DNA from 3 places in the Mesorhizobium sp. RCAM 05099 genome. Region 1 is predicted to be linked to each of the others. Evidence: predicted binding sites of a transcription regulator. Region 1 holds the regulator's gene; each other region holds the start of a gene.
The links. The regulator LexA, encoded in region 1, represses DNA repair genes until DNA is damaged. The targets are predictions, from matches to a motif close to TGTTCNNNNTGTGTTCNG.

Region 1 (9,634 bases):
CCTTCAACGTGATGCCGGAATAGAAGTCGACATTCGGGTAGAGCTTCTTTTCGATGAAATAGGGGTCGGTCAGCGCGATCTTTTCCAGCTCCATGGCGATGTCGAGCAGCGGATCGTCCTTGATGCCGAGCTCGCCAAGAACCTCATGCGCCGTCTTCTGCATGATCTTGGCGCGCGGATCGTAGTTCTTGTAGACGCGGTGGCCAAAGCCCATCAGCCGGAACGGGTCGTTCTTGTCCTTGGCGCGGGCGATGAACTCCGGAATGTGGTCGACATGGCCGATCTCGCCCAGCATGTTCAGTGCCGCTTCATTGGCGCCGCCATGGGCGGGGCCCCACAGGCAAGCGATACCGGCGGCGATGCAGGCAAACGGGTTGGCACCCGACGAACCGGCGAGACGAACGGTCGAGGTCGAGGCGTTCTGCTCGTGATCGGCGTGCAGGATGAAGATGCGCTCCATGGCACGCGCCAGCACCGGGTTGATCTTGTATTCCTCGCACGGCACGGCAAAGCACATATGCAGGAAGTTGGCGGCGAAATTCAGCTCGTTCTTCGGGTAAATGAAGGGCTGACCGATGTGGTATTTGTAGGCCATCGCGGCGATGGTCGGCATCTTGGCGATCAGCCGCATCGACGCCACCATGCGCTGGTAGGGGTCGGAGATGTCGGTGGAGTCGTGGTAGAAGGCCGACAGCGCGCCGACCACGCCGCACATCACCGCCATCGGGTGCGCGTCGCGGCGGAAGCCGGTGAAGAAGCGCGACATCTGCTCGTGCACCATGGTGTGGCGCGTCACGCGGTAATCGAAATCGTCTTTCTGCGCCTTGGTCGGCAATTCACCGTAGAGCAGGAGATAGCAGACCTCGAGGAAATCGCCGTGCTCGGCCAGCTGGTCGATCGGGTAGCCGCGGTGCAGGAGGATACCGGCGTCGCCGTCGATGAAGGTAATTTCGGACTCGCAGCTCGCGGTCGAGGTGAAGCCAGGATCGTAGGTGAAGGCGCCAGTGGTGCTGTAGAGCGAGGCGATGTCGATGACATCAGGCCCGACCGAGCCACTTCGCACCTTGAACTCATGGGTCTTGCCTGCGAATTCGAGCTTTGCCGTGGCCTCCTGGGTCGTGCCGCCAAATTCCAGTTTTGTCGCAGCTTCGGTCATTGCAAACTCCTTCTTGTTTCCTCATGCCGGCAAAGGCAAATTGTGCAAGGCGACACGTCGAAATCACCACAATGCGCGTATTCGCCACCGCATTTCAGGAGGTGCGTGCCAGATTGGGCCAAGGCCTAATGTTGCACTGCGAAACGCCCCTTTCAATGCCAATCTTCTTGGGCCAGTTTGCTGCTAATCGATTTGATCGGCTATGCGCGCCAGACTTTCCTCGCGCCCCAGCACCGCAAGCACGTCGAACACACCCGGCGAGGTGCTTTTGCCGGTCAGCGCGGCGCGCAAGGGCTGGGCCACGGCACCGAGTTTATGGCCGCCGGCCTGCGCGTAGTCGCGGATTGCTGCCTCAGCCGCGGCGGCCGTCCAGTCACCTGAAACAGCGCTCAAGGCTTCGTGGGCCCCGCGCAGGATTTTGCGGGCATCGTCATTGAGCAATAGTGCCGCCTTGTCGTCGATCGGCAGCGGTCGGGTGGCAAACAGGAAGGCGGCGCCATCGACAAGCTCGACCAGCGTCTTGGCGCGCTCCTTCAAGCCTGGAAGTGCTGCCAGCAACTGGGCCTTGTTCCTGTCGTCGAGGCGCGGGGCCATGGCCGGGCCACCCTCGAGATAGGGCAAGGTGGCGATGAAGATGTCGAACAGCTCGGCATCGCTCATGCGCCGCATGTGGACGCCGTTCAACGCCTCCAGCTTGGCGAAATCGAAGCGGGCAGCGCCTTTGTTGACGTCGCCGATGTCGAACCAGGAGATCATGTCCTTGATCGACATGATCTCGTCGTCGCCGTGGCTCCAGCCGAGGCGCGCCAGATAGTTGAGCAGCGCCTCCGGCAGATAGCCCATGGCGCGATACGCCTCGACGCCGAGCGCGCCGTGCCGCTTCGACAGCTTGGCGCCATCGGCGCCGTGGATCAGCGGGATGTGCGACATCGACGGCACGTCCCAGCCCATCGCGCGATAGATGACCGTCTGCCGGGCGGCGTTGGTCAAGTGATCGTCGCCACGGATGATGTGCGTGACACCCATGTCGTGGTCGTCGACGACGACAGCGTGCATGTAGGTCGGATTGCCGTCCGAGCGCAGGATGATGAAATCGTCGAGGTCCTTGTTGGGAAAACGCACCTCGCCCTGAACGCGGTCGTGCACCACCGTCTCGCCCTCGGTAGGCGCCTTGATGCGGATGGCGCCCTTGACGCCCGCGGGCGCCTCGGACGGGGCGCGGTCGCGCCACTGGCCATTGTAGCGCGGCGGCAGGCCCTTGGCGCGTGCGGCCTCCCGCATCGCCTCCAACTCGGCAGGTGTCTCGTAGCTGTAGTAGGCCTTGCCCATGCGCACGAGTTCTTCAGCCACCTCGCGGTGGCGCGGCGCGCGCTCGAACTGCGACACCGGCTCGCCGTCCCAGGTCAGACCGAGCCAGGAAAGCCCGTCGAGAATGGCTGCGGTCGCAGCGTCGGTCGAACGCTCCCTGTCGGTGTCTTCGATGCGCAGCAGCATGATGCCGCTGGTGTGCTTTGCATACAGCCAGTTGAACAGCGCCGTGCGGGCTCCGCCAATATGCAGGAAGCCAGTGGGCGAGGGGGCAAAACGGGTGACGACCTTGTCGGGCATGGAACTCTCGGGAAACGGCTGAAGCGGGTGTGGATGCGCGGACTTTCGCGCGTTGCGCGTTCATGTAGCATAGGGTGTCGAGGGCGCAAGGGGCAGACCCGATGGCTGGACGAGGCTGGGGCTCGGATCAGGGCGAGGACGCCGCCATTGGCGTCAGCGAACGGTCCCTGTTTGCGACGCCTCCGCCGACCTCGCTGCCATCGTCATTGCCCCTCGTGCCGAGCCCCGGAGACCATCCGTTACAGGCGGATGTCTCCAATCCCGTTCCGGTTGCAGAAGCCGGCGCGATCCTGCGCCTGCACCGGCAATTCCGTCGGGTTTCGCTGCCTCGCCTGCGCCATAGCGCGGCAGTGGCGGCGGACCTCGAACTTGACCGAGGCATTGCCTTCCTGCTGGTGCCGGTCTGCCTGGCTGGCGGAGCGGTCGGCTACTTTTCCCTGGCGACGGAGCCTGACTTTGCAAAACCCGTCGCGGTTGTCGCCCTCGCGGGGCTCTGTGCGCTTGTCTCGCGTCCCTGGCCGATGACCCATCTGTGCTTCATGGCAGCATTGTTGTGCGCGCTGGGCTTTCTTGCCGGCAAGGTCGAGACGTGGCGGGCCGGAACTCAGATGCTGGGCTCGGAGATCTCGACGCAAGTCACCGGCCGCGTCGTCTCGCTCGACCAGATGGAGAGCGGCCGCATTCGGCTGACCATCGACGTGACGTCGACCGCACGGCCGAAATTACGCTATATGCCGGAACGCGTTCGGCTTTCGGCACGCAAGATACCGGCCGAAACGACCGCCGGCTCCCTGATATCGGGTTACGCCAAGTTGTTGCCGCCAACCGGCCCGGTGCGCCCGAACAGCTACGACTTTTCTTTCGACAGCTATTTCTCCGGAATAGGCGGCAGCGGCTTCTTCCTTGGCAATCCAAGGATCGTCACAGCCGATAACGACGACATGCCGCTGGCGGCCCGTCTTTCCTCGGCGGTAGAGAATGCCCGCGAAGCCATTGCAGACCATATCAGGGGCAGCGTCGGTGGCGCCGAAGGTGAAATCGCCGCTGCGCTGATCGTCGGCGTGCGCGCCGGCATTCCCGATGAAATCAACGAAGCGATGCGGCGGACCGGCATCTATCACATCATTTCCATTTCCGGACTGCACATGGCGCTGGTCGGTGCCTATGCCGGCTGGTCGGATCATCGTGCGGGAAAGACGAGACCGCCGCCGCCAAAGCGGTCATTGCCCAGTTTCCTGACGCGAAAATTCCTGCTGGCGATGGGTGGCCTTGCCATGACCTCCATCATCGCCGGCAGCGCGACGGCGCTCTTCGCCATCTGGCATTTCCAGCGCGTTTCGCCGCTCAGCCCGTTCGCCAATCTGGCCGTCATGCCGATCGTCTCGCTGGTTGTGATGCCTTTCGCCGTTCTCAGCGCGCTGGCGATGCCGTTCGGCGTCGATGGTCCCTTCCTCTATGTGATGGGCAAAGGCCTGACCGCGATGATCGTCTTGTCGGCGTGGATCTCGGAACGCTCACCGATCGATGCCGTCGGGCTGATTTCACAGCAATCCGTGCTGCTGGTGGCGATCGCCCTAGTCATTGCGACGATGGCGACGACATGGCTGCGGCTCCTGGCACTGCCATTCGCGCTTGCCGGCCTGTTGACCGTTTCGGATACGCGCGCGCCGGATGTGCTGATCTCGGAGGACGCGAGGCTGGTGGCGCTGCCGATCGGCGGCGGCGAACTCGCGGTCAGCCGGGCGCGTCCGAACGAATTCACCGTCGACAACTGGAAACGCGCACTGGCATCCGAAACCGTCGTCGTGCCGGAGGTGTTCGACAAGGGAGACGGACAATTCGACATCGCGGATTCCGCCGAACTGCCGCTGGGAGCGCCTTTCTACTGCACCGCCGGCGTATGTCTCGCAAGGCACCCGTCTGGCGCTATCATTGCGCAAGTCGAGGATCGCAAGGACGCGTGGAAGGCCTGCGGCTTCGCGGAACTGATCGTCATCAATGACGCGACAGCTTATGATCCCTGTCACAATCCGCTGGTTCTGGTCATCACCAAGCGGCAACTCGCCCGCAAAGGCAGTGCGGCCGTCTTCTTCGATCGTCGATCGGCAATCATGCCAGCAACGGTCAGCTTCGCTGTGAACAGGCCATATCGACCTTGGCACACCCAGCGCAAATTCTCACGCGAGGCGAGGGGCCTGCCGCCCTATCGCAACCCTGAAAAGGCGGTCACCAGCACTGATCAGTAGCGCCTGATCAGCCCAACGAGCTTGCCTTGCACCTTGACCCTGTCCGGTCCGAAAATGCGTGTTTCGTAGGCCGGATTGGCGGCTTCGAGGGCAATCGAGGCACCCTTGCGGCGAAACCGCTTCAGCGTCGCCTCCTCGTCGTCCACCAGTGCCACGATGATCTCGCCCGGACTTGCGGTATCGGCATTGCGGATGATGACCGTATCGCCATCGAAGATGCCGGCCTCGATCATCGAGTCGCCCTTGACCTCCAGGGCATAGTGTTCGCCACCCATGATCATGTCCGGCGGCACCGAGATCGAATGCGTCTGATGCTGGATGGCGTCGATCGGCACGCCGGCGGCGATGCGACCCATCACCGGGATCGACACCGCGGAGACCACGTCGTCGTCATTGCCGGCCGAGGGCATGCGTGAAGACGCCGGCTTGATCTGCCGGCCAAGGCCGCCGCCTTGACCGAGGCTGCCCTGGATGACGCTTGGAGAGAATTTGCGCGCCGCGTTGAGGCCGGGCGCGATCGAATCGGGCAGCCGCAGCACTTCCAGGGCGCGCGCCCGGTTCGGCAGCCGGCGAATGAAGCCACGTTCCTCGAGCGCCGTGATCAGTCGATGAATTCCGGATTTTGAAGCGAGATCGAGCGCTTCCTTCATTTCGTCGAAGGAGGGCGGAATGCCGCTTTCCTTGAGCCGTTCATGGATGAACATCAGCAGTTCATGTTGCTTGCGCGTCAGCATGGCGGCCCCCGAGGCATTGAACGAAGGTTTGAACCAGAATCGAAAAACAAACCCAGAACAAACACTATCTGTTCCAGTTGTGTTCCGCAACCGTTTAAAGTTTAGTGAATTTGTTAAGACGGCTGAAATTATTTGGCGCTTGGCAGCGGGCCGTGATCCCCGGCCGGCCGCCGCCACAGTGCACTTGCACACGTTGAAATTGTTATGGTTAACGGCCTGTGGACCAGCGTGTGCCGAGGCTTGGCCTCAGTCGCCCAGAGACGTCGGGAAGCTGCTTTTTCACTTTCACCAGTCGTTCGCCCGCCGTGAACGAAACGAAGCCAAAACGCCAACTTTTGCCCAAGAAATTCCTATATCGGCTTTTGCCTCAGTTCGTCTACCTCATTGCCTGTTTGGGCTGCCGTCACCGGCATGGACATAGACATGCAGCGTATAGCCGATGTGCACCGTCATCAGCGCTTTCGCGCGTTCGATGTCACGATCCAGCGCTGCTTCCATGAGCGCAGTGTGATGTTCGATCGCGACAGCCCGTCGCAACGCCTCCATGGCCTCCTCATAGCCATGCAACTGGCCGGTGGCCGCCCGCAACGTTGGCGCAAGGCCCAGGAAGCGGTGATGGCGACGCAACTGATCCGCGATGGTGGACTGGAAGTTGAGCAGCCAGGGGGATGTTGCCGCGCTGAGCAGCGCCGCGTGGAAGGCCTCGTGCTTTTCATCCCATCCGTCGACCACTTCATCTGAAGGGTCATCAACCGCGGTCTTGCAGCGCGACAGCCGGTAGTGGGCCGTGACGACGGCATCTTCCCATTCATGGCCGCCCTTCTCGATCGATTCCTGGAGCAGAGGCAGCTCAATCACCAACCGGGCGCGTGACAGATCTTCGAGTTCGGCGCGCGAGACCGGAGCGACGGCGAAGCCGCGATTGCTGATGGAAGTCACCAGGCGCTCCGCCTCCAGTCGCGACAGCGCTTCGCGCAACGGTGTCCAGCCGATGCCATAGCTATTGCGCAGCGTGCTGAGCTTGAGCGGCGCGCCGGGTCTCAGGCGGGTCGTGAGGATATCGCGGCGCAGCAGCCTGTAGGCCGCTTCAGTCTTCGAGTGTCCATCATCCAACATCGTTGCCATCCGCGCACAGCGCATCAATTATATATGAAAATCTTCTGTGGTGTAAATTATATATAATGTTTGACACAATCCGGCAGACTGCGCATGATCGGCCGGCCGATTTCACCTGTCGTGTTCATCTGGGCGCGCGTGTGCGCGGAGGACAATCGATCATGAATGCAATTCCCGATCTCGCAACAATCGAGGCATTGGATGCCGCGGATCCGCTGCGCTCCATGCGCAATCGCTTCGTCTTGCCGGAAGGGGTGATCTATCTCGACGGCAATTCGCTGGGTGCCGCTTCACCGGCCGTCTTCAACGAGATCCAGAAGGCCGCGACACAAGAATGGGCGCAGGACCTCATCCGTGCCTGGAACACCGCCGGCTGGTTCGACATGCCGGTCGCGCTCGGCGACCAGCTCGGACGCCTGATTGGCGCCGCGGCTGGCCAGACGGTGGTCTGCGATACGACCTCGATCAACATCTACAAGGTGCTTCACGCGGCGCTTGGCATGCGGCCAGACCGGTCGGTCATCGTCGCCGAGGGCGACAGCTTTCCAACGGACCTCTATATGGCCGAAGGCGTGGCATCGACGCGACCGGGCACTGTGCTGCGGCTCGAGGGCGTCGATGCGCCAACCATCGAAGAGCTGATCGATGAGCGCGTCGCCGTCATCCTGGTCAACCACGTCAACTACAAATCCGGCCAGTTGCGCGACATGGCGGCGCTGACGCGCAAGGCCCATCAAGCCGGCGCGCTGATCGTCTGGGACCTTTGCCACACGGCGGGTGCCTTGCCGGTCGAGCTCGACGGCGCCAATGCCGATTTCGCTGTCGGCTGCACTTACAAGTACCTCAATGGCGGCCCGGGCTCGCCGGCCTTCATCTATGCCGCAAAGCGCCACCATGGCGATGTCCGCCAGCCGCTCAGCGGCTGGTGGGGCCATGCGCGGCCTTTCGCCTTCGAACAGGGCTATGCGGCTGGCGTCGGCATCCGCCGGTTCCTGTGCGGCACGCAGCCGGTATTGTCGATGCGGGCGCTCAAGGGCGCGCTGGACCTCTGGGACGAGGTCGACATGGCGGCGGTGCGCAAGAAAAGCATTGCGTTGACCGAGCTGTTCATCCAGCTCGTCGAAGCCAGATGCGGCGCCTACGGCCTCGAACTCGAAAGTCCGCGCAATGGCAATGAGCGGGGCAGCCAGGTGTCGTTCGTTCATCCGCATGGCTACCAGGTGATGCGGGCGTTGATCGAGCGTGGCGTGATCGGCGATTTCCGCGCGCCGTCGACCATCCGCTTCGGCTTCACGCCGCTCTATGTGGGCTACAAGGATGTCTGGCAGGCGGTCGAGGTGCTGGAAGATATCCTGCGCACCGGCGCTTGGCAGGATGCTCGCTTCGCGGTCAAAACGGCCGTTACTTGAGAAGTCAGAGCCGGGTGCGAACCGTCCAGAGCTCCGGAAACAGGACGACCTCCAGCATCTTCTTCAGATAGGACGCGCCCGACGTGCCGCCGGTGCCGCGCTTCATGCCGATGATGCGCTCGACTGTCGTGACGTGGTTGAAGCGCCAGCGGCGGAAATAATCCTCGAAGTCGACCAGTTTTTCGGCCAGCTCATAGAACATCCAGTAGCGCTGCGGGTCGCGGTAGACGGTCTGCCAGGCCACCAGAACCTCTTCATTCTCGGTGCGTGTCTCACGCCAGTCCGTGCGCCTGGCGTCGGCGCCGATGTCGAATCCATTGCGCGCCAAGAGCAGCAGCGCTTCGTCGTAGAGCGATGGCTCGGCCAGGATAGCCTCCAGCTTCCGGCTGAGGTCCGGCCGGTGCTTGTGCGGACCGAGCATGGCCGGGTTGCGGTTGCCGGCCGTGAATTCGATGGCGCGATTTTGCCAGGACTGGAAGCCAGAGGACTGGCCGAGCGCGTCACGGAACTCGGTGTATTCGCTGGGCGTCATCGTCCTCAGCACGTCCCAGGCGTTGTTCAACTGCTCGAAAATACGGGCGACGCGCGACAGCATTTTGAAGCTCGGCTCGAGACGGTCCGCACGGATGGAGCGGATCGCGGCACCGAGCTCGTGAAGCGCGAGCTTCATCCATAATTCCGAGGTCTGGTGCTGGATGATGAACAGCATCTCGTCATGCGCGGACGACAACGGCGTCTGCGCGTCGAGCACCTTCTCCAGGTGCAGATAGTCGCTGTAGGACATGCGTTCCGTGAACGACATCTGTGCGCCTTCGGACGCCGGATCGTATGGCTCGCTCAATTGATTTTCTCCGTGCGCAGCCGGAAGCGCTGGATCTTGCCGGTCAGGGTCTTGGGCAAGGCGGCGATGAACTTCACCGATCGCGGGTATTTGTAGGGGGCGATCGTTGCCTTGACATGGTCCTGCAGGCGCTTGGTGGTCAAGGCATCGGGCGCCACGCCTTGCACCAGCACGACATGCGCCTCGACGATCTGGCCGCGTTCGGCATCCTCGGCGCCGATCACCGCGCATTCGGCGACATCAGGATGCGACAGCAACGCCGCCTCGACCTCGGGCCCGGCAATGTTGTAGCCGGCGCTGATGATCATGTCGTCGGAGCGCGCGGCGAAATGGAAGAAGCCGTCCTCATCCTGGGTGAAAGTGTCGCCGGTGAGGTTCCAGCCGTCGCGCACATAGTCCTTCTGCCTGATATCGGCCATGTAGCGGCAGCCGGTCGGCCCGCGTACCGCCAATCTGCCAGTCGCGCCGCGCGGCACCTCGCGCATCTCTTCGTCGACGATGCGCGCCTCGTAGCCACCCACGGG
Region 2 (9,634 bases), 480 kb from region 1:
CATTTCGGCCAAGAAGGATGAACCGTCCTGGATGCTGGAATGGCGTCTGGAAGCCTATCGCCGCTGGCTGACGCTTGACGAGCCGACTTGGGCGCGCGTCCATTACCCGAAGATCGATTTCCAGGACATCTACTTCTATGCGGCGCCCAAGAGCACGCCCGGCCCGACCTCGCTCAGCGATGTCGATCCCGAACTGCTGAAAGTCTATGAAAAGCTTGGCATTCCGCTGAGGGAGCAGGAAATCCTCGCCGGCGTGCAGAAGACCGACGCCTCGGAGCTCGAGGAAGTCAGCGACAATGTCTACAAATCGGGCCGTGTCGCTGTCGACGCGGTGTTCGATTCCGTCTCCGTCGTCACCACCTTCAAGAAGGAGCTGGCGCAGGCCGGCGTCATATTCTGCTCGATCTCGGAAGCCATTCGCGAGCATCCGGAACTGGTGAAGAAATATCTTGGTTCGGTCGTGCCGACTTCCGATAACTACTACGCCACGCTGAATTCGGCCGTGTTCACCGACGGGTCCTTCGTCTTCGTGCCCAAGGGCGTGCGCTGCCCGATGGAACTGTCGACCTATTTCCGCATGAACGAGAAGAACACCGGCCAGTTCGAACGCACGTTGATCATCGCCGAGGAGGGGGCTTACGTCTCCTATCTCGAAGGCTGCACGGCGCCGCAGCGCGACGAGAACCAGCTTCATGCCGCGGTCGTCGAACTGGTGGCGCTCGACGATGCGGAGATCAAGTACTCGACGGTGCAGAACTGGTACCCCGGTGACGCCGAGGGCAAGGGTGGCATCTACAATTTCGTCACCAAGCGCGGCGACTGCCGTGGCGACCGCTCGAAGATCTCGTGGACGCAGGTCGAGACCGGTTCGGCCATCACCTGGAAGTATCCGAGCTGCATCCTGCGCGGCGACGATTCCAGCGGCGAGTTCTATTCGATCGCCGTGTCGAACGGCTATCAGCAGGTCGATAGCGGCACCAAGATGATCCATCTCGGCAAGAACACGTCGAGCCGCATCATCTCCAAGGGCATCGCCGCCGGCTTCTCGCAGAACACGTATCGCGGCCAGGTTTCTGCGCACCGCAAGGCGACCAACGCCCGCAACTTCACCAACTGTGACTCGCTGCTGATCGGCGACCAGTGCGGCGCGCACACCGTACCTTACATGGAAGCCAAGAATTCGACGGCGCAGTTCGAGCATGAGGCGACGACCTCGAAGATTTCCGAGGACCAGAAGTTCTACGTCATGCAGCGCGGCATCCCCGAGGAAGAGGCGATCGCGCTGATCGTCAACGGGTTCGTCAAGGACGTCATCCAGCAGCTGCCGATGGAATTCGCGGTCGAGGCGCAGAAGCTGATCGGGATCTCGCTTGAGGGCTCGGTCGGCTGACCGGACAGATATTCAGGAAACAAAAGAATGCTTGAGATCAGAAACCTGCACGCCCGCATCGTCGATGACGGCACCGAAATCATCCGCGGTTTGAACCTGACGGTGAAAGCCGGCGAAGTCGCCGCCATCATGGGTCCGAACGGTTCGGGAAAATCGACGCTGTCCTATATCCTCGCCGGGCGCGAGGACTATGAAGTCACCGAGGGCGACATCCTCTACAACGGCCAGTCGATCCTCGGAATGGATCCGGCCGAGCGCGCCACGTCCGGCATCTTCCTCGCCTTCCAGTACCCGATGGAGATACCGGGTGTGGCGACCATGGAATTCTTGAAGGTTGCGATGAACGAGCAGCGCAAGGCGCGGGGCGAAGAGCCGCTGAAGATTCCGGAATTCCTCAAGCGCGTGAAGGAAGCCGCCGCCTCGCTCAGCATGGACATGGCGATGTTGAAGAGGCCGCTCAATGTCGGCTTCTCCGGTGGCGAGAAGAAACGCGCCGAGATCCTGCAAATGAAGCTGCTTGAGCCGAAATTGTGCGTGCTCGACGAAACCGATTCCGGCCTCGACATCGACGCGCTTAAGATCGTTTCCGACGGCGTCAACGCGTTGCGCGCGCCGGACCGTGCTTTCCTGGTCATCACCCACTACCAGCGCCTGCTCGAACACATCGTGCCGGATAGCGTGCACGTGCTCTACAAGGGCCAGGTCATCAAGTCCGGCGACAAGTCGCTGGCGCTCGACCTGGAAGCCAATGGCTATGCCGGCGTGATCGGCGAAGCCGCGTGAGATGCCAGAAGGCAAGGCAAGACTGATGAATATGCACACACAGCCCCAGCGGACACCGGCCGAGACGGCGTTGATCGACGCCTTCGGCGAACGGTTGTCGCTGCTACCGGGCGACGGCGCGGTGATGCTGAAGCGCGACGACGCCATCGAGGCGATCAAGCACGGCCTGCCGACTCGGCGTGTCGAATCCTGGCACTACACGGACCTGCGCCGGCTGCTGAATGCGGTGCCGGACTTCGATCCGGCCGCGGCGGTCAAGGCCATTGCTCCGATCGTGGAAGGCTCGGCCGTGTTGGCCGTCCTGAACGGCGTATCGAGCACGAAGGTGCCGGCCGTTGAGGGCGTCACCGTGCAGCGCCTGACGGAAAAGCTGATCGATGGCAGCATCGCGCCGGGGCTCGATCCCTATGGCAGCGACGATGCCATCGGCGCTTTGAATACCGCTTTCGTTGCTGACGGTTACTTTGTCGACATCGCCGATGGCGTCGAACTGGACAAGCCGATCGAACTGCAGAACCTGCAGGCCGGTGGCCAGACGCATGTGCGCCTGCCGGTGCGTGTCGGCGCTGGCGCCAAGGCAATCATCGTCGAGCGTCAGACGGGTGACGGGGCTGCTCTGGTAAGTTCGGTCAGCCAGCTCGTGCTCGGCGAGGGCGCCGAGGTGACGTGGCTGATCGTCCAGGAACAGCCGGAGACGGCGACGCATCTGGCGCAGTTCACGGCCCATATCGGCAAGAACGCCAAACTGACGCTGTTCGTCATGAATGCCGGCGGCAAGCTCGTGCGCCAGGAGATCATGGTCAAGACCACTGGCGAGGGCGCCGATTTCAAGCTGCGTGGCATCAACTTGCTTGCAGGCGACACCCATAGCGACGTGACCATGGTGCTCGACCACACCGTGCCGCACACGACCTCGACGGAAGTGATCCGCAACGTGGTGACCGGCAAGGCGCGCGGCGTCTTCCAGGGCCGCATCAACGTCCACCAGTACGCGCAGAAGACCAACGCCAAGATGGCCTGCAACACGCTGCTGTTGTCGGACGACGGCGAGTTCTCGACCAAGCCCGAACTTGAAATCTTCGCCGACGACGTCGTCTGCGGCCATGGTGCGACCGTCACCGAGATAGACCACGACCACCTGTTCTACCTGATGGCGCGTGGCATCGACGAGAAGAGCGCGCGCGGCCTTCTGGTCAAGGCGTTTGTCGCCGAGGTGATCGAGGAATTGGACGACGAGACGATTGTCGAGGCGCTCGAAGCGCGGCTTGACGACTGGTTCGTGGCACACGGGTGATCCTGATGAACGCTCCGGGCAAGATCGGAGATTTCTACGACGTCGAGGCGATCCGCCGCGACTTCCCGATCCTGTCGCGGGAAGTCTATGGCAAGCCGCTGGTCTATCTCGACAACGGCGCGTCGGCTCAGAAGCCGCAGGTGGTGCTGGATACAATCCAGCACGCCTACAGCCAGGAATACGCCAACGTTCACCGTGGCCTGCATTTCTTGTCTAATGCCGCGACCGATGCGTATGAGAAGGCGCGCGAGACTGTGCGCCGTTTCCTCAATGCGCCGAGCACCGACAACATCGTCTTCACCTCGAACACGACGTCGGCGATCAACACGGTCGCCTATGGCTATGGCATGCCCAACATCGGCGAGGGCGACGAGATCGTGCTGTCGATCATGGAGCACCACTCCAACATCGTGCCGTGGCATTTCATCCGGGAGCGGCAGGGCGCCAGGCTGGTCTGGGTGCCGGTCGACGATCTCGGCGTCTTCCACATCGAGGAATTCGAGAAGCGGCTGACCGACCGCACCAAGCTTGTCGCCATCACGCAGATGTCGAATGCCTTGGGCACGGTGACGCCGATCAAGGAGATCGTGCGCATTGCGCATTCGCGTGGAATTCCCGTACTCGTCGACGGCAGCCAGAGCGCCGTGCACATGCCGATCGACGTGCAGGATCTCGATTGCGATTTCTTCGTCTTCACTGGCCACAAGGTCTACGGTCCGTCCGGCATCGGCGTGCTCTGTGGCAAGAAGGACATTCTCCTGGGCATGCGACCGTTCATGGGCGGTGGCGAGATGATCGAGGAAGTGACGGAAGACATCGTCACCTATAACGAGCCACCGCACCGCTTCGAGGCCGGCACGCCGCCAATCGTGCAGGCCATCGGGCTGGGCGCGGCACTCGACTATATGGAAAAGGTCGGTCGCGAGCGCATCGCCGCGCACGAGGAAGACCTCAAGACCTATGCCCACGAGCGGCTGCGCGCCATCAATTCGCTGCGCATCTTCGGCGACGCACCGGGCAAGGGGGCGATCATTTCCTTCGAGTTGCAGGGCATTCATGCCCATGACGTGTCGATGGTGATAGATCGGCAGGGAGTAGCGGTCCGCGCGGGCACCCATTGCGCCCAGCCGCTGTTGAAACGTTTTGGCGTAACCTCCACATGCAGGGCATCGTTCGGGATGTATAATACAAGGGCCGAAGTCGACGCTTTGGCAGAAGCGCTCGAAAAAGCGCGAAAGTTCTTCGGGTGACGATCATGGACGACGCTAGCCATACCACCGAGACCGTACCGGAAGCGGCCATCAATCCGCTGGTTTCCGCTTCGGCCATTCCCGCCGACGAATTGGCGCGGCTGACCGACGACATCGTCTCGGCGCTGAAGACCGTCTACGATCCGGAAATCCCGGCCGACATCTACGAGCTCGGCCTCATCTACAAGATCGACATCGAGGACGACCGCTCGGTCAAGATCGACATGACGCTGACCGCGCCCGGCTGCCCTGTCGCTGGCGAAATGCCGGGCTGGGTCGAAAACGCCGTCGGCGCCGTCGAAGGTGTTTCCGGCGTCGAGGTCAACATGACCTTCGACCCGCCCTGGTCGCCCGACCGCATGTCGGAAGAGGCACAGGTGGCGGTCGGTTGGTACTAGCGTCGAGCCGACAAAGGTTGGTGCCCTTGCGCCAGTGATAAAACTTCACCATTTTAGGTGAGGAATCATTCGGCAGGCCTTGAACCTGCATGGAATGGAGAGAGAAAAAATGGGACGCTTCGCCGTCATCACGATGACCGAAAAGGCCGCCGACCGGGTGCGCGAGATCGTCGCCACCCGCGACAACGCGCATGGCATACGCCTCGGCATCAAGAAGGGCGGCTGCGCCGGCATGGAATACACGGTCGATCTGGTGACCGAGCCCAACACCAAGGACGACCATATCGAGCGCGACGGCGCCCATGTGTATGTCGCGCCTGAAGCAGCGCTTTTCCTGTTCGGCACCGAGATGGACTTCGAGCAGACGACGCTGCGCACCGGTTTCACCTTCCACAACCCGAACCAGAGTTCGGCCTGCGGCTGCGGCGAATCCGTCGAGTTGAAGCCGGCTGACTTGAAAGCGCTGGCAGAGGCGCGGGCGTCGGCCTGAGTATTCCTCCCCCGCAAACGGGGAGAAGGATGCTAATCCACCCACATCTTCATTCGCTTGTGCCAGTCGGCGATCGATTCCTCCGGGTAGACGTCGAATGTTTTGTCGCCCTTGCCGATATCAGGCTCGACCCAGTTCGCCTTGTACTTCAGCATCAGATGCACCTTGCTCGGAGGCTTCGGCAAGTCGCTGTCGATCGCCGAGGCGAAGGGATGGACCAGCTCCGGCCAGGTCGGATCGTAGAGCCACAGTGCCGATCCGCATTTCCTGCAGAAATTCCGCTCGCCTGACGAGACTTCGCATTGCGAATGCTCGTCATCCTCGATCTCGGCTCGATAAACGCCAAGATTGCGCTTGCCGGTAATTTTCAGCGTTTCGTAGTCGGCGCCGAGATTGATGGCGAAGCCGCCACCACCCTGTTGCTTGCGGCAGATCGAGCAGTAGCAGAGCATGAACGGCACCGGTGTGTGGCTCTCGACCTCGAAACGCACGGCGTTGCACCGGCAGGACCCTTTGAGCAGAAGCGGCATGAAAAACTCCGACGAATTTCGTTCTCAACCTGTCAGCATGGTTTTGGTTGCGGCGATGACAATGCCAGATGCCGATGTCATGATCGCGGCATGGACAATGAACGCATAGCCGAACTTTTCGAAGGCCTTGGCCCGGTCAGCATCCGCAAATTGTTCGGCGGCAAGGGCATCTATTTCGACGGCGTCATCGTCGCCATCGTGCTGCGCGGCGAATTGATGCTGAAGGCGGACGAGCAAAGCGCGCCCGCCTTCGAAGCCGCCGGTTGCAAGCAATGGACCTATACCGGATCGCGGCACGGCAAGCTGGTCTCCATGCCCTACTGGAGCATTCCCGACAGCGCGTTCGACGATCCGGACGAGATGGCGGTGTGGGCACGCCGCGCCCATGAGGCGGGACGGCGCGCCGGCAAGTAGCTGCGTGGAAACTACAATGCCCTGGCGATCTTAGCCGCCAGTCTTGCATTGTTTTCGACCAGGGCGATGTTGGTCTTGAGGCTCCTGCCGCCGGTCAGTTCGAGGATCTTCGACAGCAGGAATGGCGTCACCGCCTTGCCAGTCACGTTGAGAGCCTCGGCTGCCTTCTGCGCGGCTTCGATATAGAAGGCCATCTCCTCGGCCGGGATTTCGTGGTTTTCCGGCACCGGATTGGCAATCAGCATGCCGCCGCCGAGCCCGAGCGCCTGCCGCGTCTGGTAGAAATGCGCGATGTCTTCCGGCTTGTACAAGGTCAACGGCGCGCGGAACGGCGAATGCCGCGACCAGAAGGCTGGCATCGTCTCGCAGCCATGGCCGACCACCGGCACGCCGCGCGTCTCCAGCACTTCAAGCGTCTTTTCGATGTCGAGGATGGCCTTGGCGCCGGCCGATACGACGATGACCGGCGTGCGCGCCAGCTCGTCGAGATCGGCGGAAATGTCAAAACTCTTTTCGCCGCCCTTATGCACGCCGCCGATGCCGCCGGTGGCGAACACCTTGATGCCGACCATATGCGCCGCGATCATCGTGGCGGCGACCGTGGTGCCGCCGGTGCGCCCTTGCGCGACCGCAAAGCCGAGGTCGGCGCGCGACAGCTTCATGGCGTCACCCGTCATGGCGAGCGATTCGCGCTCACCGTCCGAAAGCCCGATCTTGATGCGGCCGGCAACCACGGCGATCGTCGCTGGCACGGCGCCGCCATCGGTGATGATCTTTTCGACGTCCGCCGCCATGGCGCCATTGTCGGGGTAGGGCATGCCGTGGGTGATGATGGTGCTTTCCAGCGCCACCACCGGCCGCCCGGCAGCCAAGGCTTGCGCCACCGGCGCATGGATGTCGATGAAGGGGCGGGCGGTCTCTGGCGTCATCTTGATCTCCAACCCGGAGTGCGGCGATCCATCGGGACGCGCGAGCGGCACTCCGGCACTATGAATTTGCCGGTCTCATGCCACTTCCTGCGCATCCGGCACAAGGGCCAGCGCCTCGGAGAAGGTCGCCGCGGTGAAATCGGGAACGGCGTCGGCGCTTTCGATGGCCAGCGTCGCCGCGGCGACACCCTCGCGCAGTGCCGCGCGCAGGGGCATGCCACGCAGCAGGGCGGCAACGGTTGCGCCCGCCAGCGCATCGCCGGCGCCGGTAACATCCGCCACCTTCCTGGGAGCGGGCGGCATGACGGCAAAGGTGCCATCCCGGTCGAAACCCAGCACCGGGCCGCCGCCCGCCGTCACCACCGCGCTGTCGAGGCCGGCGCGTTTCAGGCCATCAACGATATCTTGCCCGGACGCCGTACCGTCCAGGCCAGCCAAGGCGACGGCTTCGCGCTGGTTCATGAAGACGACGGCCAGATGGCCGAGGACCGATTTCAAACGCACGATCTTGGCCGGCGAAATGGCAATGGCGAACACGGGCTTGCCGGCGGCAAGCAAAACCAGCCGCTCCAGTGCCGCCGAAGGCAGATTGGCGTCGCACAGAATGGCATCGGCGGCGGCGATCACCTCCCGCACCTTGGAACGACGAATCTGCTTGGGAAACGCCAACTCATAGAGCGCCATGTCGGCGAAGCCGACGATCAGTTCGCCCTCGCGGTCGATCAGCGCCGTGTAGCTCGGCGTCGTCCGATCAAGGAACACGGCGGACAGGTCGGCAATGCCTGCTTCCGCGATGGCTCGCGCGACGGTATCGGCGGCGGCATCGCCACCACGCACCGACAGCAGCGAGGCCGAGACCCCGCGCCGCACCAGACTGCGCAACGCGTTGAAGACGCCGCCGCCGACATCCTCGCGCATCGTGCCCGGATTGGAGGCGGCGGGCACGTAAGCGCCCGAAACCTGGCCGCGCCGGTCGATATGGGCACCGCCCACCGCCAGAATTCTTGGAGATTTCACCATGCCGGCGATATGACCTTTGTTATTCCACCCGCACAAGCGCTAGGCTGCGTGACGGAGTTTCGCATGCAAGGCAACGATTCGGCGGATCGAAACGGCCAAGCTGTCTGGCCCAATGTGGGATGCATTCCTGCTCGGGTTCTGGGACGAAAAAAGAACAAATCCGAATTTTGATTGTTTTTCAGATATTTGAAGCCCCTTGCCAAACGAGAACAAAAAAGGTACAAAATGACAGGGATTACGGATTGTCCGGCCTTCATTGACGACCAAGGGGTGATGTATCATGGCTCAGAATTCTTTGCGGCTGGTAGAGGACAAAGCGGTGGACAAATCAAAGGCTCTGGATGCGGCGCTGTCGCAAATCGAGCGGGCTTTCGGCAAGGGCTCGATCATGCGGCTCGGCGCGAACGAGCAGGTCGTCGAGATCGAAACGGTGCCGACCGGCTCGCTTGGCCTCGACATCGCGCTTGGCGTCGGTGGCCTGCCGCGCGGCCGCATCATCGAGATCTACGGGCCGGAAAGCTCGGGCAAGACGACGCTCGCCCTCCACACTGTGGCGGAAGCCCAGAAGAAGGGCGGCATCTGCGCCTTCGTCGATGCCGAGCATGCGCTTGACCCGGTCTATGCGCGCAAGCTTGGCGTCGATCTCGAGAACCTTCTGATCTCGCAGCCCGACACCGGTGAGCAGGCGCTGGAAATCTGCGACACGCTGGTGCGCTCCGGCGCGATTGACGTGCTGGTGGTCGATTCGGTCGCGGCGCTGACGCCTCGCGCTGAAATCGAAGGCGAGATGGGCGATTCGCTGCCCGGCCTGCAGGCCCGGCTGATGAGCCAGGCGCTGCGCAAGCTGACGGCATCGATCTCGCGCTCCAACACCATGGTCATCTTCATCAACCAGATCCGCATGAAGATCGGCGTCATGTTCGGTTCGCCCGAGACCACGACCGGCGGCAACGCGCTGAAATTCTATGCTTCGGTGCGCCTCGACATCCGCCGCATCGGCTCGGTCAAGGACCGCGACGAGGTCGTCGGCAACCAGACCCGCGTCAAGGTGGTCAAGAACAAGCTGGCGCCGCCCTTCAAGGTGGTCGAGTTCGACATCATGTATGGCGAGGGCGTGTCCAAGACCGGCGAACTGG
Region 3 (9,634 bases), 1.3 Mb from region 1:
TGCCGGTCGCCTCCGGCGTCGGCGGCGGCTCGAGCGACGCGGCAGCGGTTCTGCGCGGGCTGGCGGAGACCTGGGTCCTGGACATCGATGGCGCCGAACTGGCGCGGATCGGCCTCTCGCTTGGCGCCGACGTGCCGATGTGCCTGGCGGCAAAGCCGCTGGTCGCGCGCGGCATTGGCGACGAGCTGTCGATGGTACCGGATTTTTCGACACTGGGGCTGGTGCTGGTCAATCCAGGCACGCCGGTCTCGACGGCCGCAATATTCAACGCGCTGTCGCGGCGCGACAATGAAGGCCTGCCGCCGCTGCCGCGCATCATCGATTTTCACAGCCTACGCAACTGGCTGGAGGTCACCCGCAACGATCTCGAGCCGGCAGCCCTTGCCATACAGCCCGCCATAGGCAGGGCGCTTTCCTGGCTGAACAAGGCTGGATCGGGTTTTTCGCGAATGTCCGGATCGGGCGCGACATGCTTCGGCCTGTTCGAGACCGGCAATGTCGCCAAGCGCGCGGCCGCCGAGATCCGCACCCGTCAGCCCGACTGGTTCGTCGCGGCGACGCGCAGCATCGCATCGGAGGGAGCTGATGGCCAGAATTGACGAGAGCCGTTCCTTCATTCCCGTGCGCATCGCGGTGCTGACCGTTTCGGACACACGCGGCCTTGCCGACGATAAATCCGGCCAGGTGCTGGTCGACCGCATCACTGAAGCCGGCCATAGGCTTGCCGCCCGCGATATCGTCACCGATGACCGCGAAAAAATCCGCGACAAGGTGCTCGGCTGGTCGAAGGACGAGGCGATCGATGTCGTGATCACCACCGGCGGCACCGGGTTCACCGGGCGCGACGTAACGCCGGAAGCGCTGGAGCCGATCTTCGAAAAGCGCATGGATGGCTTTTCGGAAGTGTTCCACCGCATCTCCTACGACAAGATCGGCACCTCGACGATCCAGAGCCGGGCCACCGGCGGCGTCGTCAACGCCACCTTCGTCTTTGTGCTGCCGGGCTCGCCCGGCGCCTGCAAGGACGCCTGGGACGGCATCCTGAAAGCGCAACTCGATTACCGGCACATGCCGTGCAACTTCGTCGAGATCATGCCGCGCCTCGACGAGCATCTGCGGCGCGGAAAATCGGCTCCGTAAAAGCCGAGGCAAAGCACCGGTTTCGCGTCGCGATTGCCAGGCAGAACGCTACCGGCGCCTTCGAAACGCCATTCCGCACCGGACCCTGGAAAAGTATCTTGCCTGAAGGCGATCATCGCCGTTCACGACAAGGCAGATACGATGACCATGCATACTGGCGGATGCCACTGCGGCAACATACGCCTTGGATTTTCAACCGGGCTCGACCCATCACAGATCGAAGTTCGCGCCTGCCAATGCTCGTTCTGCGTCAAACATGGTTCGCGCGCCGTTGCCGACCCGGACGGCAGGCTGATCATCTCGGTCAAGGACGAAATGCGATTGCACCGATACCGGTTTGGGCTGAGGACGGCCGACTATTTGATCTGCCGGGAGTGCGGCGTCTATGTCGCCGCGATCACCGCAGACGCCGACGCCAGAGCGATTGTCATCATCAACGCGCTGGACGACCAAGAACGGTTCAGCCAGCAGCCGATCCCGGTGGATTTCGACACGGAAAGCAAAGCGCAGCGACAAGCCAGGCGCCGCTCGCGCTGGATGCCTGTCGAGATGAGCTTCGAATAGTTCTCGTTCAGCGGATGACAGGTTCCCCATGAAACCGCCGGCGTGACGGCGGCGATACGCCGAAGCCGACTTCCATCATCAGCCGCGGCGTGCGCGCCGGCACTGTGCCCATGTGGAAACCGAACGGATCCTCGACGAAGCCGAGGCCCGCTTCGCCGGTCAGCGTCACCGGGCTCTGCTCGCCATAGACATCCAGAACCTCCTGCGCGGGATGCCCCACCAGCAAGGTGAGCTGATGCTTGAGGGCGCGGCGGTTGTGGCTGCCCCTGACATAGACATGCGGACCGGTGTCGGCGTCGACGGGCTTGAGATAGAAGAAGAATTTCAGCATGCGCCAATCGTCGAGGTCGAAATGGTACTTGCCCAGCGAGGCAAGGTTCTTGTCGGCGTCCGAGGCCTCGCCGGTCGGAAAGCTCCACCAGACGCGCGTCGTGATCAGTTTTGCCTGGCCGCCGAGATAATGCGCGGCGATATCGAGAAGCAGCGGATCGCGCTGGATGGCGAGCGCTGCACCGCAGTCGAGTGTGCGTTCGAAATAATGGCCGCTGAGCAGCGAGCGGCCAAAGCGCTTCTCGGCCTCGGCATGTTCACCCGGCATGAATTCGAGACGGCGATCGAAATTACCGAAACAAGGCGTGCGCTGGGCGAAATCCGCGATCTCTTCGTGAATCGCCGGCGGCAGGACCAGGCCTGAAAACAGCCCGTCGCAGCGCAGCGCTTCGACCACCGCGGCGCGCTCGATGCCGGCGAACATTGTATCCCCGGCATTTTCGGCCGGATGGGCGCGCCTTGCGCCCAGCCAGTGCATCCGGCGCCCAGGCATGGTGCGGGCCAAAACGAACATCGGCAACCAGGCGGGGTTTTCGCGCAGATCCGTCAAATAGGTCGGAATGCGCACGGCGATGCGGCGCAGCAGGCTGCCATTGCGCGCGATTGCCTCGAGACTGGCAGCACCAGATTTGTCTGATGTCGAAAGGTTCATCGGATCCTCGGCTATGAGAGCGGCACTGATACGCATCGGCGCTCGGCCCTCGGCATGACCCAAACCAAATTCACCCGCCTCTACAGGAAGCTAATCCCGCGTCAGCTTTTGTGCAATGCACAATGGAGAGAGCAACTGCAAAAATCAGATCGGGGAGCGGTGCTCTTGCTTCGGCGACGCCACCCAGATCTCGGCGTCGAGCCGCTTTGTCGCGCGGCCACGCGCGATGGCCTCGGCGCTGCCGGCATTCTTCGCCGCGGCGGCGGCCTGCTGTTTGCTGATCACCAGTCCCTCGGCCAAAGCGCGATTTCCCGAAAAGACCCTCGCCAGGAACGGCATGCGGCTGGCCCGCACCCGCGAGAACCGCGCCGCCATGGTTTGCCTGGCCGTGTGGGCAACGACCTCGTCGATCCAGCCCTCCACCAGCCGCGCACCGGGCTCCAGCAGCAACAGCCATTCACCCTTGGCTTGCCGGATGCCCGCAACAACACCGCCGCTCGCGACATAGTGGCAGCCGGCATGCTCGGCGACACGATGCGTCTGGTCGGTCGAACCCGTGTCGCAGACGATGACTTCGCGCACCACGCCCTCGACCGCGCCGCCAATCAGCGAGGCGAGCGTGCGGGCGAGAGCCTCCTCGTCATTTCGGGTTTCTATGAGAACGCTGAGCATCATTAGCCGAATAGCGGAAAGCGGCGCAGAGCGCCAGTTCTTGCGCTGCACCATAAAAAGTTCTTGCTTTGTTCTCATCGGCAAAATAGGAATAATTTCATGAACCGAGCGATTCGACACAACATGGACAGTCCCTGGGAGCGGGCGAAAATGGAACAGATCGTGCGCGCCGACATTGCAGCTTTCGGGGCAGGAAGAGCCGAGATGGCCAATGCAATGATCGAGCAGAGCGGCGTGCGTGTCCGTCCGGACCGCAATCGCGGCAGGTCGGCGGGCATCAATCCTTCCGGGCGATTCGAGCCGGTCAGCCGGCATGTCTTCGATGACGGCTGGAATTCGCTGGAGGAACTGCCGCCCTTCAAGACCGAAGTGCAGGTCGAGAAGCCTCGCACCATCATCACCCGCAACGAATCGCCCGACATTTCCTTCGACCGTTCCATCAACCCCTATCGCGGCTGCGAGCACGGCTGCGTCTATTGCTTTGCCCGGCCGACACACAGTTTCATGGGCCTGTCGCCGGGTCTCGATTTCGAATCCAAGTTGTTCGCCAAGCCGGATGCGGCGCGCTTGCTCGACAAGGAGCTGTCGAAGGACGGCTATCAGCCACGCACCATCGCCATCGGCACCAACACCGACCCCTACCAGCCGATCGAGAAGCAATACCGGATCATGCGCGAGATCCTCGAGGTGCTGGAAGCACGCGGCCATCCGGTCGGCATCGTCACCAAGTCCGCCTTGGTGACGCGCGACATCGATATTCTTTCGCGCATGGCCGAGCGCGGGCTGGCCAAGGTGGCGCTGTCGGTGACGACGCTCGACCGCATGCTGGCCAGAACGATGGAGCCACGCGCATCGACGCCGACCAAGCGGCTGGAGGCTATCCGGCAGCTTTCGGATGCCGGCATTCCGGCTTCGGTGATGGTGGCGCCGATCATCCCCGGCCTGACCGACCCCGAGATGGAACGCATCCTCGATTCGGCACGCGCGGCCGGCGCGCGCGAGGCGGGTTATGTCATCCTGCGCCTGCCGCTGGAGGTGAGTCCGATCTTCAAGGACTGGCTGCTGCGCCACTATCCCGACCGCTACCGCCACGTGATGTCGCTGATCCGTTCGATGCGTGATGGCAAGGATTACGATTCGGAATGGGGCAAGCGCATGAAGGGTGCCGGTCCCTACGCCTGGCAGATAGGCCGGCGTTTCGAGATCACCGCCAAGCGGCTCGGCCTCAATGTCGAACGGCGTGCGCTTCGGACCGACCAGTTCGTTTCCGCCGGAAAGGACCAGCTGCAGCTGACGCTGCTTTGAGAGGTCAATTCACTGCGGTGGTTTGATCTGTCGCAGCACAAGAATCCCGTCCGGCCTGCCCCGGCCTGCAGACGGTGCCCTCCCGGTCCGGCGCCCCACCCGACCCGGAGGGACTTGCGGAGAATCGGAGCCGATGCGAACCTCGCCGCAACATGGCTCGCGCGCGTTCCGATTCTCCGCTTCTCTTTGAAATCGTCGAGAAGCCCGACTTCTCCTTCGAGACGAAGGCGATGGCCGACGGTCTGTGGCCGGTGGCCGGGATGGATGAGGCCGGTCGCGGCCCCCTAGCTGGGCCAGTCGTCGCCGCGGCGGTGGTGCTAGACCCCGCCAACATTCCAGACGGGCTCGACGATTCCAAGCGCCTCAGCCACTTGCAGCGCGAGGCGCTGTTCCTGCGAATTCTTGGTTCCGCGCTGGGCGTTTCGATGGCGTCCATCAGCGCCGAGGGCATCGACGGCAGCAACATCCTCAAGGCCAGCCTGGAGGCCATGCGCCGTGCGCTGGTCGGCCTGCCTGTTCAGCCGAAGCTCGCGCTCGCCGACGGGCGCGACGTGCCGCCAGGCCTGCCTTGCGCGGGGCGGGCGCTGATCAAGGGCGACCAGCGGTCGCAATCGATCGCTGCCGCCTCGATCGTCGCCAAGGTGATGCGGGACAGAATGATGTGCGGTTGCGGCAACCATCACGATCGCTACGGTTTCGAGGTCCACATGGGCTACGCCACGGTCCGCCACCGCACGGCAATCGAGGCGCACGGGCCTGTCGCACGGTTGCACCGCGTGTCCTTCGCGCCGTTCAGGCTGGGCGGCGTTGAGGTGGCGGAAGAAGAGAGCCTGGCCGGACTTGATTGAATTAAGGGATCGGCGAAACGGCTGAGCGGGTAATCTCTTTCCTCGAGGGGGAGATCATTCCCGCCCTCGAGGGGGAGATCATTTCCGCAACAACAAAAAAGCCGCCAGGTTTCCCGGGCGGCTTCGATCCTTGCTTGAACAACAGGCTCAGTTCAGCTTCGACTTCACATCCGCAAGCGATGCCTTGAAGAGGTCGGCACCGGCCTTGGCGTCGATCTTGCCGGCCAGCAGGGTGCGCGCAGCCTCGACAGCGATGTCGACGGCGCTGGCGCGGACTTCAGCGATCGCGTCACGCTCTGCCTGACCGATCTTCTGCTCGGCAAGGGCTGTACGCCGGGCAACATAATCCTCGGTCTTCTTGTGCGCATCCGCGGCAAGCATGTCGGCTTCGCGCTTGGCAGCCGCGACGATGTCGGCGGCTTCCTGCTCGGCTTCCTTGCGCTTGCGCTGATACTGGCCAAGCAGTTGCTGGGCCTCCTCGCGCAGCCGGCGCGCTTCATCAAGCTCATTGCTGATCCTGGCGGCGCGGGCGTCGAGCGCCTTGGCGATCAGGCCTGGCACCTTGATGTAGACGGCAACGCCCAGGAAGATGACGAGGGCTACCGTTGCCCAAAGTGTTGCGAGAGATGTGGCGTCCATGATGCGCTCCTCACCCGGCCACGGATTTGACCGCGGCCGCGATCTCGGCCTTGCTGGCCTTGCCGCCGACCAGTGCCTCGACGATCGCCGAAGCGGTGTCCTCGGCAATGGTGCCGACTTCCTTCATGGCATTGGCCTTGATGGAAGCGATGCGCGCCTCGGCCTCGCCAAGCTTCTGGTCAAGCGCGGCCTCGACCTTCTTGCGTGCGGTCTCGGCTTCGGCCTTGGCCGCATCGTTGGCCTGCTGGCCGATCGCGTTGGCATTGGTCTTGGCTTCCGCCAGTTCCTGCTCGTAGGCAGCAACAGCGGCGTCGGCCTCGCCCTTCAACTTGGCTGCTTGGTCGAGATCCTGTGTGATGCGATCGTTGCGGACATCGATGATGCCCCCAACACGCGGCATCACCACCCGCTTCAGGAAGAGATAGAACAGCCCGAAAGTGATCGCCAACCACAGAAGCTGCGACGGAAACGTCGCAGGATCGAATGGCGGAAACGTGCCGTGCGCTTCAGCAGGCACGCTGGTGCCGGAATGCGTGTCGCCTTCCGTAGCAGCGTGGCTGGTATCGGCGGCAGGCGCGGACTCTTGCGCGAAGGCAGATGTCACGAACATGGACTATCCCCGAAATTCAGGCCCGCCGCTTTCGCGGCTGGCCTGTCCAATCTTCTCATGGCTTAGCCAAAGAGGGGCTCAGCCGAACAGGGCCAGAAGCGCGATGAGAAGCGAGAAGATGCCCAGAGCTTCGGTCACGGCGAAGCCGAAGATCAGACGGCCGAACTGGCCATCAGCAGCCGACGGGTTGCGCAGAGCGCCCGCGAGGTAGCTGCCGAAGATGTTGCCGAGGCCAATGCCCGCGCCACCCATGCCCAGGCAAGCGATGCCGGCGCCGATGTACTTTGCTGCTTCTGCGTCCATTTGTTCAACTCCTTTGGATCTAAAATTCCGTTGCGATTCCATCCGGCGCCAATGCCGGAAACTCTTGGATTAATGCCCGGGATGCAGGGCGTCGTTGAGATACATGCAGGTCAAGACGGCAAAGACGTAGGCCTGCAAGAAGGCGACCAGCAATTCCAGAGCGGTCAGCGCCACCGCCATTGCAAGCGGCAGGACCGAGCCCGCCACGCCGACCGCGCCCAGCGCGCTCAGGCTGACGACGAACCCCGAGAACACCTTCAGCGTGATGTGGCCGGCGAGCATGTTGGCGAACAAACGAACCGAGAGGCTGACCGGGCGCGACACGAAGGAGATCACCTCGATCAGCACCACCAGCGGCAGCAGGAACACCGGCACGCCATGCGGCACGAACAGTTTCAGGAAACCGAGACCATGCTTCATGAAGCCGTAGACGACCACGGTTCCGATCACCAGGGCGGCGAGGCCGAAGGTGACGATGATATGGCTGGTGACGGTGAAGAAATACGGGAACAGGCCAAGCAGGTTGGCGACCAGCACGAACATGAACAGCGAGAACACGAACGGGAAGAACTTCATGCCTTGCGTGCCGGCGGCATCGCGCAACATGTTGCCGACGAACTCATAGGCCATTTCGGAGATCGACTGAAGCCGGCCGGGAACAAGGCTGCGGCTCGACGTCGTCAGAAACAGAAACGCCGCCGCGACAACCACGGTGGCGACCATGAACAGCGCCGAATTGGTGAACGACAGGTCATAGCCGCCGATCTCGATCGGTATCAGCTTGTTGATATGGAACTGGTGGATCGGATCGACCTTGTCAGCTGCCACGTTCAAACCCCGTCAATGCCGCGTACGGCCAAATTACCATTGCCACACAAAGGGCGGCTATTTCCAAATGACGCCTGAAGGGCGGTCATTTTCCATCGTCCCGGTCAGAACGCGACTTATCGCCCTGTCCGAATTCGGCCACAACGCCCGCGGAACGCATGACATTGAGCACGCCGGCGCCAAAGCCAAGCAGCAGGAACACGATCAGCCCCCATGGCGAGGTCCCCGCCAGACGGTCGATCATCCAGCCGATGCCGGCGCCCACCACCACCCCGGCGATAAATTCGCTGGAGAGTTTGACCGCCTGGCCATAACCGGCCGCACTGCCCGCTTTCGCGTCGTCTTTCCCCTCGAGCCGGTTCGGCAGCCTTGTCGCAAGCGATGCTTCAAGTTCACGCCGGCGGCGCTCAAGATCGTCGTCGCGGATGTCGGGTTCATGCTGCTTGCCGCGGCCGGTTTCTCCGGTTCCGTCTGGCCTGCTTTTATCGGCCATCGCAACCCCCCTGCCCGGTCAGACCGTCACCGTCCGTCCGCTTCTAAAGTCGCCGGCAACATAGTTAGAGGGTTTGCGCCCGTCAAGCCACGGGCAGAAGTTCATCGCCATGTATTTTAGGCAATAAAATCAGATATTTAGAAAGGTGCGACATCGTGCCCGCCGCGATGACGGGGATGCATGGCACGAATCCCCCAGGCAATGGCTCCTTGATCGACCGCGCACCGCGCGAAAAGATCAGCGACTGTTCGGTGCTCAGCTCCAGCCGCCGCCATAGGTCCGGTAGAAGATATGCAGGCCGATCTTTGTCATCTTCTGCATCGTGCGTGCCCAGCCGGGATGGACATATTGGGCGTAGTAGTGGGTCGAAGAGCCGACCTCGGGGATGAAGATCTTGCCGGCGGTGACGGCCATGGCGATATCCTGGGCGGTCTTGTAGGCGGCCGGGCTGTCGATGCGCTTCTTCCTGCCGTCGCAAGCGAAGGAGAACTGGCAACGGTTGAACCAGCTGTCGTTCTGGTAGACGACACCGCAGATCGAATTCGGATAGGCCGGGTTGCGGACGCGATTGAGGATGACCTGGGCAACGGCGGCCTGACCGCGCACGGATTCGCTCCTCGCCTCGAAATAGATGCCGTTGGCAAGACATGCCTGTTCCGGCTTGGAGAAGACGCTTGCCGGAAGCGGGTTCTGTATCCACGAATGGTCGCCTTTGGCCATCGGCGGAATGAAGCGGCCGTCATTCGGCTTGTCGTCCTGCAGCAGGGCCTCGAAGGGCGACGCCTTGGCATAGTCCGGCTCGGCCTGCGCATAGGCGGTCGCCAGCACATCCGGATGGTCGTTGTTGACCAGGGCTGCAAGCATGGCCGGCACGCCGGGATCCGACTTCTTGTCCTCACGCGCATGGAACGCCGCGGCGATCTGGATTTCCTTGCCTTTGATCTGCGGTTTGGCGAAGGCCATCTTGAGGCCGCTGTCCATGCTGGGGCGCAGCAAGGAGGAGGTGCGCTCGAAGATCGACCCGGCGTTGAAGTTCTTGGGCGGTGCGACGGGAGACATCTGGACGATGCGGCCCTTCTTGTCGGCGCGCACGACGCGGTCCTCGTCGGGAGTCCCACTGACCTTGCCGCCCTTGCCCCGAAACGACACATTGCCGACGCCGGCCAGATGGATACCCGATCCGGAGATAGAGCCGGTGACATCGGAATCGACAAAGGGCATTTCAGCGGAATGGGTCGAGCCGGCAACGG

Region 2: recA (recombinase RecA) is a predicted target of LexA. The motif match lies at 8,704-8,721, and genes of this name have one in related genera.
Region 3: AC56QQ_RS24750 (PA0069 family radical SAM protein) is a predicted target of LexA. The motif match lies at 3,417-3,434, and genes of this name have one in related genera.

What each region holds. Positions count from the first base shown of each region.
Region 1 is NZ_CM185035.1:3,691,966-3,701,599, forward strand. Features, by position in the region: gene gltA (citrate synthase) at 1-1,156, opposite strand, end outside; gene gltX (glutamate--tRNA ligase) at 1,340-2,764, opposite strand; gene AC56QQ_RS18095 (ComEC/Rec2 family competence protein) at 2,866-5,010, shown strand; gene lexA (transcriptional repressor LexA) at 5,004-5,744, opposite strand; gene AC56QQ_RS18105 (GntR family transcriptional regulator) at 6,126-6,860, opposite strand; gene kynU (kynureninase) at 7,022-8,269, shown strand; gene kynA (tryptophan 2,3-dioxygenase) at 8,274-9,110, opposite strand; gene AC56QQ_RS18120 (AMP-binding protein) at 9,107-9,634, opposite strand, start outside.
Region 2 is NZ_CM185035.1:4,173,530-4,183,163, reverse strand. Features, by position in the region: gene sufB (Fe-S cluster assembly protein SufB) at 1-1,390, shown strand, start outside; gene sufC (Fe-S cluster assembly ATPase SufC) at 1,418-2,173, shown strand; gene sufD (Fe-S cluster assembly protein SufD) at 2,199-3,467, shown strand; gene AC56QQ_RS20730 (cysteine desulfurase) at 3,473-4,717, shown strand; gene AC56QQ_RS20725 (SUF system Fe-S cluster assembly protein) at 4,723-5,115, shown strand; gene sufA (Fe-S cluster assembly scaffold SufA) at 5,225-5,605, shown strand; gene AC56QQ_RS20715 (GFA family protein) at 5,638-6,135, opposite strand; gene AC56QQ_RS20710 (TfoX/Sxy family protein) at 6,226-6,549, shown strand; gene AC56QQ_RS20705 (pseudouridine-5'-phosphate glycosidase) at 6,561-7,478, opposite strand; gene AC56QQ_RS20700 (carbohydrate kinase family protein) at 7,554-8,498, opposite strand; gene recA (recombinase RecA) at 8,779-9,634, shown strand, end outside.
Region 3 is NZ_CM185035.1:4,979,202-4,988,835, forward strand. Features, by position in the region: gene AC56QQ_RS24725 (4-(cytidine 5'-diphospho)-2-C-methyl-D-erythritol kinase) at 1-599, shown strand, start outside; gene moaB (molybdenum cofactor biosynthesis protein B) at 586-1,140, shown strand; gene AC56QQ_RS24735 (GFA family protein) at 1,282-1,704, shown strand; gene AC56QQ_RS24740 (hypothetical protein) at 1,712-2,686, opposite strand; gene AC56QQ_RS24745 (glycosyltransferase) at 2,831-3,358, opposite strand; gene AC56QQ_RS24750 (PA0069 family radical SAM protein) at 3,509-4,663, shown strand; gene rnhB (ribonuclease HII) at 4,816-5,511, shown strand; gene AC56QQ_RS24760 (F0F1 ATP synthase subunit B) at 5,659-6,150, opposite strand; gene AC56QQ_RS24765 (F0F1 ATP synthase subunit B) at 6,161-6,760, opposite strand; gene AC56QQ_RS24770 (F0F1 ATP synthase subunit C) at 6,839-7,063, opposite strand; gene AC56QQ_RS24775 (F0F1 ATP synthase subunit A) at 7,133-7,891, opposite strand; gene AC56QQ_RS24780 (AtpZ/AtpI family protein) at 7,977-8,384, opposite strand; gene AC56QQ_RS24785 (cell wall hydrolase) at 8,640-9,634, opposite strand, start outside.